3 regions of the Paraburkholderia sp. BR10937 genome follow, and region 3 is predicted to be linked to each of the others. Evidence: predicted binding sites of a transcription regulator. Region 3 holds the regulator's gene; each other region holds the start of a gene.

Region 1 (2,263 bases), on a different contig from region 3:
CGGAAGTGTTGCCGGCCGCACGGCCCGCGGGTAACGTTGATGGGCGTTTCGTTCCCCGGAGCGCACGGTGTATTCTCATTGCCCGGCCAGAGATGGCCGGGATTTTTTTGCGCACGGATGAGAACACTAGCGCCCTTCGGGTGGCACGCGCACCAGGTTTTTTTTCCGATTGCGGCCGCAATTTTGCGGACGTAAGGTGGGATTGCCTCTTGAGAACAGGCGAGCCTTGTGACCCCCGGTCGCGACACCGTCCGACCGGGGATTTTTTTGGCTTCCGGGCTTTGGAGAATCGCGTCTGCCGGAACGGTACAGCGGCGCCGCGAGAGAAAGAGCTATGACGGATCACCGAATGAGGAGTTCGGCTTCGCTCCAGCCAGAGCTAGATCCGTCATGCCGTGCATTATCCGGGCGGAAGGCCGGGGCGTCACTAGCGTCTCGCGCAAAGAACCATTACATAAACTGGCAAGATTTGGGGACGGACGTGGAAAGCCGGGCTGTGCGCATCGGTTAACATGGGGGTTTCGCCAGCCGTGCCACCCCGCTAGTGCCAACTTTCACGCTCGCCCGTCCCGTCACCGCGGAACTCGATATCCGCAAGAGCCGCTTCATCGCGCACGCCATTCCCGTTGCCGACCGCGAAGCGGCCATGGCCGAAATCCGCCGTCTGCGCGACGAACATCCCACCGCCACGCACGTTTGCTGGGCGCTGCTCGCGGGCGGCCAGTCCGGCATGTCCGACGACGGCGAGCCCTCCGGTACCGCCGGGCGCCCGATCCTCGAAGTGCTGCGCCATCACGACCTCGACGGCGTGCTCGCCGCCGTGGTGCGCTACTACGGCGGCGTGAAGCTCGGCGCGGGCGGCCTCGTGCGCGCCTATACCGACGCCATTGCCAGCGCCCTGCAGCGAGCCGAGCGCGTCGAGCGCATTGCGCAGGCGCGCCTCACTGTCGAACTCGGCTATCCCGACGAAACCCGCGTGCGCCACTGGATCGACCAGGAGCAGTTCACCCTCGTGGAAAGCCAGTACGCCATGACGGTCCGCCTCACGATCCAGTTGCCCGCCAGCGCCGTGGACGCCGCGCGCACCACGCTCACCGATCTCACGCAAGGCCGCTCGGGCTTCCCCGAGCACGTTTGACGCGGACGGCTGGCTGCCGTCGCATCGCAGATCGCGCACTTTCAAATTCTTTTCATTTCTTTCATAAAGTTTCATGAAAGCTTGCCGTAATGAAAGCATGGCCGCGCATTCGCGCGTTCCGTCGACTCGACGCACCAGAACGAACGGACTTCTTTCATGGCAAGCACGATCACGAACACCACGACCGCCAGCGCGAACAGCGCGCTGAGCGACGCCGCCCAGTCGATCATCAGCGGCGCGACCAACTCCACGCTCGACGTCAACCAGCTCGTCAAGGCGCTCGTCAACGCAAAGATCGCGGGGCCGAGCGCCATCCTCAGCGCGAAGCAGACCACCAGCAATACAACACTTTCGGCGCTCGGCACGCTGAAGTCGGCGCTCGCTTCGCTCCAGACCGCACTCGAGCGGTTCAAGGATGGCGCCGCGCTGCAAAGCTTCACCGTCACGACGAGCGAGAAGGACAAGGGCTTGAGCGCGGTCGCCGGCAAGAACGCGGTGGCGAGCAGCTTCACGGTCGAGGTCGATCGCCTGGCGACGGCGCACAAGCTCGCCTCGGACAGCTTCGACACGGGCGAGGCGCTCGGGGAAGGCAACCTCGACATCTCGATGGGCGGCAAGTCCATGCATCTGACGATCGCCGCGGGCAGCAACAAACTCACCGACGTCGTCGCGGCGATCAACCGGGCGACGGACAACCCCGGCGTCACGGCTTCGATCGTCAACGGCGCCGACGGCCAGCACCTCGTGCTGACCGCGAACAAGACCGGCGCGGCCAACGCGATCGATGTGCAGGCGGGCCCAGGCGTCGATACGCGCCTCGCTTCCTCGCAGATGCGCGAGGTCGAGGCGGCCAGCGACGCCGAGTTGCGCATCGACGGCACGCGCGTCACGAGCGCGAGCAACACGCTCGAAGGCGTGGTGAGCGACATCACGATCAAGCTCGCAAGCGCCTCGGTGGGCACGAAGCAAACGCTCACCATCGCCCCCGACACTGAAGCGACGGGCACCGCCATCCGCGACTTCGTGAAGGCGTACAACAGCTATGTGGATGCCCTGAACGGGCTGACCTCCTACACGGCCGCGACCGCTTCGACGAGCGCGCAAGCGGGCGCGCTGCTCGGCGAC
Region 2 (2,263 bases), on a different contig from region 3:
GATTCGGGGGAATCCATGAGCGCGACGACGCATAGCGACATGCTCAATGAGATCAAGGAAGTGAACCTGTCGTACCTGTTGCTCGCGCAACGTCTTTTGCGCGAGGACAAGCCGACGGGCATGTTCCGCATGGGCATCTCCGAGCAGTCTGCCGAGGTGCTCGCCAATCTCACTTTCGCGCAGACCGTACGCCTTGCCGCATCGAACCAGCTGCTTTGCCGCTTCCGGTTCGACGACCACGCCATCCTGAGCGCGCTTGCCGACAAGGGCAAAACCGCGCTGACGCACTCGGCGATCATCATGGCGGGCCAGGACGTCGAGCAGATCGGCTGAACCGCTTCGCCCCGCGCCGCCGTGCGCGGCCGCGCATTGCGCCCTTGCTGCCCGTGAACGGCGGCAGGCGCAAGCGCATTCCATTGCGGCTTCCAACGGGTGTCTATGGCGACAAAGAGTGTGGTGCAGGAGGTAAAAGAGATCGCGCTCGCGATCGAGCTGATCGAACTGGGCGCGCGTCTGCAACTGCTCGAAGCGGAGACCTCGCTCTCGCGCGACCGGCTCATCCGGCTTTACAAGGAAGTGAAGGGCGAGTCGCCGCCCAAGGGCATGTTGCCGTTTTCGACCGACTGGTTCATGACCTGGCAGCCCAACGTCCATTCCTCGCTGTTCTACAACACGTTCATGTTCATGAGCCGCCACGCGCGCTGCGAGCCGATCCACGCGATCGTGAAGAGCTACCGGCTCTATCTCGAGCACCTGCGGCTGCACGACGAAACGCCCGCGCTGAGCCTCACGCGCGCCTGGACGCTCGTGCGCTATTTCACCTCGGGCCTCCTGCAGATGACGCCGTGCAGCCGCTGCGGCGGCCGCTACGTGGCGCACGCGCACGACCCGCAGCGCGGCTTCGTCTGCGGGCTGTGCCAGCCGCCGTCGCGGGCAGGGCGCACGCGGCGCAGCGCGCTTGCCTCGCAGATCGCCGCTTGAGGCAGATCAACCCGGCTTGACTTCGATCGATGCGGCTCGCTGCCGTCCATGCAGGCCGGGACTCCGGATAAACCCGGCCCGTCCCGGCGCAGAGGCCCCGCGGAGCCGCCGGAAGGCGCCTGCCGCAAGCGCGCCGCATCGTCACGCGCAGTCACAGCCACGAACTGCAACCCCTTCCCGTGCGGCTTTGCGAACCGGCCCCAGATTCCTCCGCCATGCCGATGCAAAGCGGACGGCAGATGCCCGGCCGGCTTGCGATCCGCGCCCATTCAAACCCAAAGTTTTTCGCGCCGTTGCCGTAAACCCAGCTAAGGGCGCGGGCCGACGGCGGTTCGCGGCGCATTTCTAGTGAGGACCCGGCAGTGCTGATTATCGTTGGAACCCTCTTGACGATCCTTTGCGTCTTCGGCGGCTATGCACTCGAGGGCGGTCATCTGGCCGCGCTCATGCAGCCGATGGAACTGCTCATGATCGGTGGTGCTGGCGTCGGCGCGTTCATCCTCGGCAACGGCATCAAGACCATCAAGGCCACCTTGCGCGTGCTTCCCACGCTGTTCAAGGGCGCCAAATACAACAAGGACGTGTACATGGAGCTGCTCGCGCTGCTCTATGTCCTGCTCGCGAAGGCGCGAAAGGAAGGCACGCTCACGCTCGAAGCGGATATCGACGATCCGCAGAAGAGCCCGATCTTCACGCAGTATCCGAAGATCCTGGCCGATCACCACATCGTCGAATTCCTCACCGACTACCTGCGTCTCATGGTGGGCGGCAACATGAACGCCTTCGAGATCGAAAGTCTCATGGACGAGGAAATCGAAACGCACCACGCCGAAGGCGAGGCGCCCGCCCATGCGCTCGCGAAGGTGGGCGACGCCATGCCGGCGTTCGGTATCGTCGCGGCGGTGATGGGCGTGGTTCACACCATGGCGTCCGCCGACAAGCCGCCCGCGGTGCTCGGCGAGATGATCGCCCAGGCGCTGGTCGGCACCTTCCTCGGCATTCTGCTTTCGTACGGCCTGATCGGACCGCTCTCCAGCCTTGCGGAGCAGCGCGTGACCGAGTCGACCAAGATGTTCCAGTGCATCAAGGTGACGATCCTTGCGAGCCTGAACGGCTACGCGCCGGCGATTGCCGTGGAGTTCGGCCGCAAGGTGCTGTTCTCGACCGAGCGTCCGTCGTTCACGGAACTCGAAGAGCACGTGCGCCGCGTGAAGGCGAAGTAAGGGACGGCCCATGAGCAACAACAAGGACCGCGCAATCGTCGTCAAGCGCGCCGCGCCGA
Region 3 (2,263 bases):
GCACGTGCAGTCGATCAAGGACGCGATCCGCAACGGCACGTTGCAGATCGACTCCGGCAAGATCGCCGACGGCGTGATCCAGACCGCGCGCGACCTCATGAAGCCGACGTCGGGCAACTGACGCCCGATGCGCGAGCGCCGCGCAAACCTCGCTTTTTTTGGTGCCTTGCAATGAAAGATGCCCTGTTGGCCACACTGATCGACGAACACGCCACGGTCGAGGCGTTCGCGTCGCTGCTCGCCTATGAAGAGAAGGCGCTCGTGTCGGCCGACGGCATGGAGGCGCTGCCGCAGATCGTCGAGCAGAAGACCACGCTCACGCAGCGTCTCGCGGGCCTGGAAAAGGCGCGCGACGCGCAACTGGCCGGCCTCGGCCTGCCGGGCGGCCGCAAGGGCATCGAAATGGCCTGCGACGGCGACGCGCGTCTGGCAAGCCAGTGGGCGCTGCTCAAAGGCTCGACCGAGCGCGCGCGCCGCAAGAATCTCACCATTGGCATGATGATTCGCACGCGCATGGAACATAACCGCCGCGCGCTCTCGATCCTGCGCGGCGAAACGGGCAACGGCTCGATGCTGTACGGTCCCGATGGGCGGCTGCCGGCGTTCGGGCTGTAAGCGCGCACGCACGTCGTTCGCCCAAAGACAAAAGCCGAAGCAATGATGCTTCGGCTTTTTTGTTTTGCGCGAGTCCAATCCACCAACAAAAAAGCCGAAGCGCTCTCGCGACCCCGGCTCTTTCACTGCAACTGCACTCCGGCTCGCGCTGGCAGCCGCGCGGAGCGTCTACCGCCTCAATTCTCCTGGCCGGCCCACGACATCTCGCGCAGCCGCGTGCGCAGGCGCGCCACCGCCTGGCTGTGCAGCTGGCACACGCGCGACTCGCTCACCTCCATCACCGCGCCGATTTCGCGCAGGTTCATGCCGCGCTCGTAATAGAGCGACATGAGCAGCTTCTCGCGCTCGGGCAGCCGGTCGATCGCCTCGACGAGCGCGCCGCGCAGGCTGTCGTCGAGCAGCGCCGAGAGCGGGTCCGAATGATCGACGCAGTAGCGGTCGAGGAACGGTTCGTCCTCGGCGGAACGGTCGAAGTCTTCGTAGTAGATGAGCTGGCTGCCGTGCAGTTCCTGCAGCATGCTCTGATACTCGTCGAGCGGCATGCTCAGATGCTCGGCGATTTCCGTTTCGCTGGCCGAGCGCCCGAGCCGCTGCTCCACCTTGTGCACCGCGCTTTCCACTTCACGCGAGGTGCGGCGCAGGCTGCGCGGCAGCCAGTCGTTGCTGCGCAGCTCGTCGAGCATCGCGCCGCGAATGCGCTGGCTCGCATAGGTCTCGAACTGCGCGCCCTGATCTTCCTTGTAGCGGTTGGCCGCGTCGAGCAGGCCGATCATGCCGGCCTGGATCAGGTCGTCGAGGTCCACGCTCGCCGGCATCTTGGCGACGAGCTGCAAGCCGAGCCGCCTGACGAGCGGCGCGTACTTCGCGAGCACGTCGGCCTGCGAAATTTTTCCTTGAGCGTTATACATCGTGCTCTCCACTTCTCATCTCCCTGATTGGCGTCGTCGTGCGCACGTCAGACGTGCTGCGGCGACGTCCGCTGCGCGGGCGTATCGGTCCGCCAGCCCACATGGGACGGCGCGGACGCGGATGTTGCGTTGGGTGCGGGATGCACACCCGTCACGGCCGCAACGAACGAATCGGCGTTCGCGGCGAGCGTGCTGTGTGCGGCGTTTGTTGCATGGGTAGCGTGGGGCTGGACGCCGGCTTGCGGCGCGTCGTCCAGATCGTCGGCGGGTGCGTGGCCCGCCGCTTCATGTTCTTCGTCCTTCGCGCCGAATAGTGCATTGGTGCGCGCCGTGGCCGGCGAGCACGCCGAGACCGCGGGTCGCATCGGCCAATGCGGCAGTTCGGCGGCCACGTGGCGGAAATCGCGCGCGGCGGCCGTCGACGGAAACGCATCGACGATGCAGCGTGCGAGCCTGAGCGCCTGCGCCATGTGCTGATCGGCGGCGACGCTGCCGGCGCTTTCGAGCGACACGCTCAGGTAGCGGCTCGCCACCCCCGCGAGGTTCTCGATCGCGGCCTGCGCGTCGCTGGCGTTCGCCACATGATTCGCGAGCACGCGAAACTGCGCGATCGCATGGGCGAAGTGCAGCCGTTTCATGCACGCGTAGGCGTCCGTGATCGACTGCGCACCGATGCGCATCACGATCAGCACGTCGTGCGCGTGCATGGCGAGCGGCGAAAGCGCGCCATCGGCGTCGAG

The links. Region 3 encodes FliA, which starts transcription of late flagellar genes. Its sites were predicted from a motif close to CTAAAGTTTNNNNNNNNNNNGCCGNTA; they were not measured.
Region 1: the regulator FliA is predicted to act here: its motif matches at 1,202-1,228, upstream of fliD (flagellar filament capping protein FliD).
Region 2: the regulator FliA is predicted to act here: its motif matches at 1,257-1,283, upstream of motA (flagellar motor stator protein MotA).

The regions. Positions count from the first base shown of each region.
Region 1 covers NZ_JBFRCL010000024.1:63,199-65,461, forward strand. The annotation lists gene AB4Y44_RS20705 (YigZ family protein) at 545-1,138, shown strand; gene fliD (flagellar filament capping protein FliD) at 1,295-2,263, shown strand, end outside.
Region 2 covers NZ_JBFRCL010000050.1:45,831-48,093, forward strand. The annotation lists gene flhD (flagellar transcriptional regulator FlhD) at 16-333, shown strand; gene flhC (flagellar transcriptional regulator FlhC) at 439-981, shown strand; gene motA (flagellar motor stator protein MotA) at 1,344-2,204, shown strand; gene motB (flagellar motor protein MotB) at 2,215-2,263, shown strand, end outside.
Region 3 covers NZ_JBFRCL010000087.1:23,138-25,400, forward strand. The annotation lists gene flgM (flagellar biosynthesis anti-sigma factor FlgM) at 1-121, shown strand, start outside; gene AB4Y44_RS39585 (flagella synthesis protein FlgN) at 172-615, shown strand; gene AB4Y44_RS39590 (RNA polymerase sigma factor FliA) at 792-1,523, opposite strand; partial or broken gene AB4Y44_RS39595 (MinD/ParA family protein) at 1,880-2,263, opposite strand, start outside.